DNA from 3 places in the Rhodococcus aetherivorans genome. Region 3 is predicted to be linked to each of the others. Evidence: riboswitches for the same ligand, from Rfam matches in the RefSeq annotation. Region 3 holds a riboswitch; each other region holds the start of a gene.
What was found. Region 3 has a riboswitch for thiamine pyrophosphate ahead of thiC (phosphomethylpyrimidine synthase ThiC). Riboswitches for the same ligand answer to the same signal wherever they lie in the genome.

Region 1 (2,258 bases), on a different replicon from region 3:
CACCTGGGCGAGCGTCTCCTCGTCGCCCGGGTCGCCGAAGCCCGCGTAGGTGCGGCCGTCGAGGTCCCGGGGCCGGGTGAGGTCGGCGCGGTCGGCCTTGACGGCGATGCCGGTCGCCCAGTGCTGCAGCGGCGCGAGGACCGAGACGGTGCGCGAGCCGGCCGCCCGGGAGAATGTCGCCTGCGCCTGCGTGGAGATGCCGAACTCGGCGTTGCCGGCGTCGACGAGGGTGTCCGGGGTGGTGTTGTTGTAGGGCAGGAACTCGACGTCGAGACCGGCGTCGGCGAACAGGCCCTCCTGCTGGGCCACGTACAGGCCGGTGTGGTTGGTGTTCGGCGTCCAGTCCAGGGCGAACCGGATCGTGTCGCCGGAGTCGTCGTCGCCGGTGCCGCCGGCGCAGGACGCGGTGAGCAGCAGCGCCGCGGTGAGGGCGGCCAGGACGGTGAGCCGGCGACGCAGCCGGGAGGTGGTCGTCATGAGGCCGGCCAGTCCTGCGTGTTCAGCGCGGTGTCCCAGAACAGCAGCTCGTAGCGGGTGGCGATCGTGAACGCCCCGGCCATGGCGTCGCGCTCGGTGTCGGTGGCGGCCGCCGCCGCGACGTCGACGAGCTCGCGGGCGGTGGCGACCGCGGCGTGGAACTCGGGCGCGTCGTAGGTGGTGACCCACTGGGCGTAGGGGTGGGTGGGGTCCGCGGTGAGCACGTCGGCGGCGCGGACGGCCAGCTCGCGGCCGACCTCGGCGTAGATCCAGAAGCACGGAAGCACCGCGGCGGCGCCGACCGGATACGGATCGGTGGCGACCGTGGCGGTCAGGTAGGAGACGTAGCCGAGGCAGGCGGGGGAGTGCGCGGGGGTGTCCTCGGCGGGCGGCAGGACACCACCGGTGAGCAGACCCCGGTGCAGGGCCGATTCCTCGGTGGCGGCCGTCGCCGCGCTGTTGGCCCAGAACGCGGCGGTGGCCGGGTCCGGGGCCTTCGCCGCGAGGAGGGCGAGCGCCTTGGCGTAGCCGGCGAGGTAGAGGGCGTCCTGCTCGATGTAGAAGCGGAACGCGTCGAGCGGCAGGGTCCCGTCGCCGAGCCGGCGCAGGAACTCGAGGTCGTCGATGGCCTCGCGCAGGACCTTCGTACGGTCCCACAGCAGATCGGTGAAGCGCTCGGTCCCCTCCGGGACCGACGCATGGGCAGGCATGGTCATGCCGTGACATCCCTTCGTCAGCATTACCTGATCAGGTTCGACGGGTGTGATCTCAGCTCCCGCTCGTGTGCGGAGCACCCCGTGTCTACGGAGGCGACGATAGCACCGGGTGTGGCTCGCCCCACGCGGGCCCGGGGTGCCGGGTCGCCGGGGCTGCGCGTGCAGCCTGTCTGTTGTTGGTACCTTGGCCCCAGACCGTTCGTTCGGGAGGGACCGTGGACGCCGAGACTCTCATCGTCGGGTGCAAGTACGGCGACGTACGCGGCTACCGCGACGGTTCCGTCTACGCGTGGAAGGGTGTCCCGTACGCCGCGCCGGCGTCCGGCGACCTTCGGTTCCGCGCCCCCGAACCGCCGGAGCCGTGGACCGACGTGCTCGACGCCCGCCGGTTCGGGCCCATCGCGCCGCAGGGCCGCAACAATCCCATCCCCATCGACCCGGGCCTGTCGATCGGCGAGGACTGCCTCTCGCTGAACATCTGGGCACCGGAGCCGGACGGGGAGCCGCGGCCGGTGATGGTCTGGATCCACGGCGGCGCCTACGTCCTCGGGTACTCGGGTCAGCGGATCTACGACGGACGGTTGCTCGCCGAACGCGGGGACGTCGTCGTGGTGACGGTCAACTACCGGCTCGGAGCCCTCGGCTTCCTCGACTTCTCGTCGTTCTCGACAGCCGGGACCACCTTCGAATCCAACGTCGGGTTGCGGGACCAGATCGCCGCGCTCGAGTGGGTGCGCGACTGCATCTCCGCGTTCGGGGGCGACCCGGACCGGGTCACCGTGTTCGGCGAGTCGTCGGGCGGCGGGTCGCTGACCACCCTGATGACCGTGCCCCGCGCCGAGGGCCTGTTCCACCGGGCCATCGCGCAGAGCCCGCCGGCGACGTCGGCATACGGGTCCGAGCGGGCTGCCCGGGTCGCCGAGCGGTTCCTCGAGATCCTCGACCTCACGCCGGCCCGGGTGTGGGCGCTGCGGGACATGCCGCACGAGACGCTGACCGATGCGGGCGACGTGCTCGTCGGGGAGATCCCCACGAAGTTCCCCGGCACGCTCGCGATGGCGCCGG
Region 2 (2,258 bases), on a different replicon from region 3:
GCCCGGGGACGTGCCGACCCTGTCGCCGTCGACGGTCCTGGGCTGGCTCTAGCGGACTGCCGGCCGGCGGGCCGGCTCCAGCGGACTGCCGGCCGGCGGGCCGGCTCCAGCGGACTGCCGGACGGCGGGCCGGCTCCAGCGGACGGTCAGCCGGGCAGCGCGGCTTTCAGCGCCGCCGCCGCGGCCCGCGGATTCGGTGCCGCGGTGATGGCCCGGACCACCGCGATGCGGGTGGCGCCGGCGGCGAGCACCTCGGGCAGCCGCTCGGCGTCGATGCCGCCGATCGCGAACCACGGCCGCTGCGGCTGCGACCGGGCCACCTCCCGCAGTACCTCGAGTCCCGCCGGGGTGCGCCCCGGCTTGGTGGGGGTGGACCACACCGGCCCGTGGGCGAAGTAGTCGACGCCCTCCTCGATGTCGGACAGGCTCGCCTGCGCGCGGCTGCCGGTGGACCGGCCGATCACGATCTCCTCGCCGAGGATCTGCCGGGCGTATCGCACCGGCAGGTCGCCCTGACCCAGGTGCAGGATGTCGGCGCCCGCGGCGAGCGCGATGTCGGCACGGTCGTTGACGGCCAGCAGCGCACCGTGCCGGCGGCACGCCGCCGCCAGCACCTCGAGTGCCGCGAGTTCCTCGCGGGCCTCGAGCGGGCCGAACTTCTTCTCGCCCGCCGAACCCTTGTCGCGGAGCTGGACGATGTCGACTCCGCCCGCGAGGGCCTCCTCCGCGAATCGGGCCAGGTCTCCGGTGTCGCGACGGGCGTCGGTGCACAGGTAGAGCCGGGCCTGCGCGAGGCGTTCCCGGGGGGCGGGATGGTTGCCGCGGTAGGTAGTCACGGCGAAGACGGTAGTCTCTGCACTGAACGAATCGACACGGGAGTCCCGGGGATCGCGGGGCTGAGAGGGGGCCTGCCGGCCCCGACCGTCAGCACCTGAACCGGATCATGCCGGCGCAGGGAGTGAGGTGGACGAACTGTGGGAACCGTATCCGTCGTCGGCGGAGGCGTGATCGGGCTGTCGATCGCGTGGCGCGCGGCCCGTGCCGGCTGGACCGTGACCGTGCACGACCCGTCCCCGGGGGCGGGGGCGTCGTGGGTGGCCGGCGGGATGCTGGCACCGTTGTCGGAGGGCTGGCCGGGGGAGGAACACGTCCTCGAACTGGGCGCGGCGTCGCTGGCCCGCTGGCCGGAGTTCGGCGCCGAGCTGTTGCGGGAGACCGGACTGGACCTGTTCACCGCCGACGCGTCGCTGACCGTCGCGCTGGACGCGGCCGACGCGGCCGATCTGCGCACGATCGCCGAGTGGGTCTCGGCTCAGGGGCACGAGATGCGCGTGCTCGGTCGCGCCGAGGTGCGCGAGCTCGAGCCGTCGCTGGGGCCGCGCATCCGCCTGGGCCTGCTGGCCCCGGACGAGCTGGCCGTGGACAACCGGATCCTCGTCGATGCGCTGCGGCGGGCCGTCGCCGAGGCCGGTGTGGCCTTCGTCGATGTGCCGGTGCGCGACGTCGCGGACCTGGACGCCGACCGGGTGGTGCTCGCGGCGGGCGCGGCGTCGGCCCGCCTGTGGCCGGGCTTGCCGGTGCGGCCGGTCAAGGGGGAGATCCTGCGGTTGCGGACCCGCCCGGGTGCGGCGCCCGCCCCGCACCGGACGGTCCGCGGCAGTGTGCACGGCCGGCCGGCATACCTGGTGCCGCGCGCGGACGGCCTCGTCGTGGGCGCGACCCAGTACGAGGCCGACGACACGCAGGTCACCGTCGCGGGGGTGCGGGACCTGATCGCCGACGCCGAGGCGCTGTTCCCGGCGATCGGCGAGTACGAACTGCACGAGGCGAGCGCCGGGCTGCGGCCCATGAGCCCGGACAATCTGCCGCTCATCGGCCGGCTGTCCGAACGGGTGATCGCCGCGACCGGGCATGGCCGCAACGGGGTGCTGCTGACCCCGGTCACCGCGGACGCGGTGGTCGCGGAGCTCGCGGACGAACCCCTCGCTGTCTCGAAACATGCTGATCCACAACGATTCTCGAAGGGGAAAAGGTCATGAACGGTGCGCCGACGGTGGGTGTCACGGTCAACGGGGAGGAGCGCTGGTTCGCGCAGGCGCCGACGATGGCCGAACTGCTCAGCGAACTCGGTCTGCCCGACAAGGGCGTCGCCGTCGCCGTGGACGGTGCCGTGTTCCCGCGGGGGCGCTGGTCCGAACGCGTCGAAAAGGGCTGGCAGATCGAGGTTCTCACGGCGGTGCAGGGTGGCTGAGCGCAAC
Region 3 (2,258 bases):
CGGAGTTTGATACGCCCTCGCCAGGGCTGGTCGTGCACGATATCGAGGTACGCATGCGGACGTGCGGCAGCAATACGGCCGAGGATTTCGACCGGTTCTGCGCCGGAACCGCTGAGGTGGACCGCCATACGCACGGCAGCGCCGGGTTCGACTCGATCGCATACCGCACCGAAGAGCCATCCCGCCTCGTCGCCTGCTCCGAAAAGGCTGTAAGCCACCGAGGGTGGGGATGCGGTCCACTCTTCGGCGTGCAGTACGAGCTGGGTCACCGTGTTTCCTGGAAGCTATGCACGTCGCAAGGTTGTGTCGGTGGCAGCGGTGCGGTCTGCGGCCTCGACGGCATCTGACAGGGCTCCTCGGAACAATTCCTGCAACATTGCAATGACATCGCGTGCGGGACCGGCCGGGTCGATCGAGTAGAAACGGAAGCGTCCGGCCTTACGTTCGGTGACCAAGCCCGCGTGCCGCAGGATCCGGAGGTGGTTCGAGACGCCGGTGCGTCCCACGCTGTCGATCTGGTCGACCAGTTCGTTGACGCTGCACTCGTCACGCTCTGCCAGCACAGTGAGAATGGCTCGCCGTACAGGGTCGGCGAGGGCATCGAAGGCCAGCTGTGCGGACAAGGTCCCGATCTCCTCGAGTCAACAGTCAATGACGTATAGAAGAGTACCTCCTCGTAGCTCGTACAGGACGGGCCGACTTCGCACCGCTCCGACGACCGGACCAGCTACATCTGCAGCGGGAGAAGCCGGGTGTTAGGGTCTGTGCCGTCCCCACGGGAGCCCTATTGCAGGGGCTGAGATCGGGCTGAGGCAGCCTGCGACCGTCGAACCTGCCCGGGTAATGCCGGCGAAGGAAGTAGGAACGATTCCGATGAGTGCATCCAATTCGCATGCCCTGTGCTATGTCCACGACGAGGAACACGACCTGCGTGTACCTGTCACAGAGATCCGCTTGGGCGACTCTCCCGGCGGGGTGCCGAACCCGTCGCTGCAGGTCTACCGCACTGCAGGTCCCGGTAGCGATCCGCTGATCGGGCTCCCGCCGACGCGCGCCGACTGGATTGCTGCTCGCGGCGACGTCGAGCACTACCCGGGGCGAGAACGGGATCTGCTCGACGATGGCCGCTCGGCGGTGCGGCGTGGAGAGGCGTCCCGGGAGTGGAAGGGGCCCCGACCTGTCCCGGTGCGAGCGAGGACAGGCCGGACGGTCACGCAGATGCACTATGCCCGGGCGGGGATCATCACCCAGGAAATGCGGTTCGTGGCGCTGCGGGAGAACTGCGACGTGGAACTGGTGCGCTCGGAGGTGGCGGCGGGTCGGGCGATCATCCCCGCCAACGTCAACCACCCCGAGTCCGAGCCGATGATCATCGGCAAGTCCTTCCTGGTGAAGATCAATGCCAACATCGGTAACTCAGCGGTGACCAGCTCCATCGTCGACGAAGTCGACAAGATGCGCTGGGCCACCCGTTGGGGCGCGGACACTGTGATGGACCTGTCCACCGGTGAAGATATCCACACCACCCGAGAGTGGATCATTCGCAACTCCCCGGTGCCGATCGGCACGGTGCCGATCTACCAGGCTCTGGAGAAGGTCGCCGGCCAGGCCGATGCGCTGACGTGGGAGATCTTTCGCGACACCGTGATCGAGCAGTGTGAGCAGGGTGTGGACTACATGACCATCCACGCCGGAGTGCTGCTGCGCTACGTACCGCTCACGGCCGAGCGGCTCACCGGCATCGTCTCCCGAGGTGGGTCGATCATGGCCGGTTGGTGCCTTGCCCATCACGAGGAAAATTTTCTCTACACCCACTTCGACGAACTGTGTGAGATCTTCGCCCGCTACGACGTGGCATTTTCCCTCGGGGACGGGCTGCGACCGGGGTCGATCGCCGACGCCAACGACGCCGCGCAGTACGCCGAACTGGACACCCTTGCCGAACTGACCACCCGTGCCTGGGCTCACGACGTTCAGGTGATGGTCGAAGGCCCTGGCCACATCCCGATCCATCGGGTGCGGGAAAATGTGGAGCGTCAGCAGAAGTTATGTCATGGAGCGCCTTTCTACACCCTGGGGCCGCTGGTGACCGACATTGCTCCGGGCTACGACCACATCACCTCCGCGATCGGGGCCACCGAGATCGCCCGCCATGGCACCGCGATGCTGTGTTACGTCACCCCGAAGGAGCATCTGGGACTGCCGAATCGGGACGACGTGAAGACCGGGGTCATCACGTACAAGATCGCCGCTCATGC

Region 1: another riboswitch for thiamine pyrophosphate. It lies ahead of OCS65_RS19175 (TenA family protein); the one in region 3 lies ahead of thiC (phosphomethylpyrimidine synthase ThiC).
Region 2: another riboswitch for thiamine pyrophosphate. It lies ahead of thiO (glycine oxidase ThiO); the one in region 3 lies ahead of thiC (phosphomethylpyrimidine synthase ThiC).

What each region holds. Positions count from the first base shown of each region.
Region 1 is NZ_CP106982.1:4,231,739-4,233,996, reverse strand. It holds gene OCS65_RS19180 (ABC transporter substrate-binding protein) at 1-477, opposite strand, end outside; gene OCS65_RS19175 (TenA family protein) at 474-1,193, opposite strand; TPP riboswitch at 1,186-1,285, opposite strand; gene OCS65_RS19170 (carboxylesterase/lipase family protein) at 1,409-2,258, shown strand, end outside.
Region 2 is NZ_CP106982.1:1,875,321-1,877,578, forward strand. It holds gene OCS65_RS08565 (NUDIX hydrolase) at 1-52, shown strand, start outside; gene thiE (thiamine phosphate synthase) at 147-836, opposite strand; TPP riboswitch at 863-975, shown strand; gene thiO (glycine oxidase ThiO) at 975-2,039, shown strand; gene thiS (sulfur carrier protein ThiS) at 2,036-2,251, shown strand; gene thiG (thiazole synthase) at 2,244-2,258, shown strand, end outside.
Region 3 is NZ_CP106984.1:124,646-126,903, forward strand. It holds gene OCS65_RS29025 (substrate-binding protein) at 1-269, opposite strand, end outside; gene OCS65_RS29030 (ArsR/SmtB family transcription factor) at 285-623, opposite strand; TPP riboswitch at 766-875, shown strand; gene thiC (phosphomethylpyrimidine synthase ThiC) at 874-2,258, shown strand, end outside.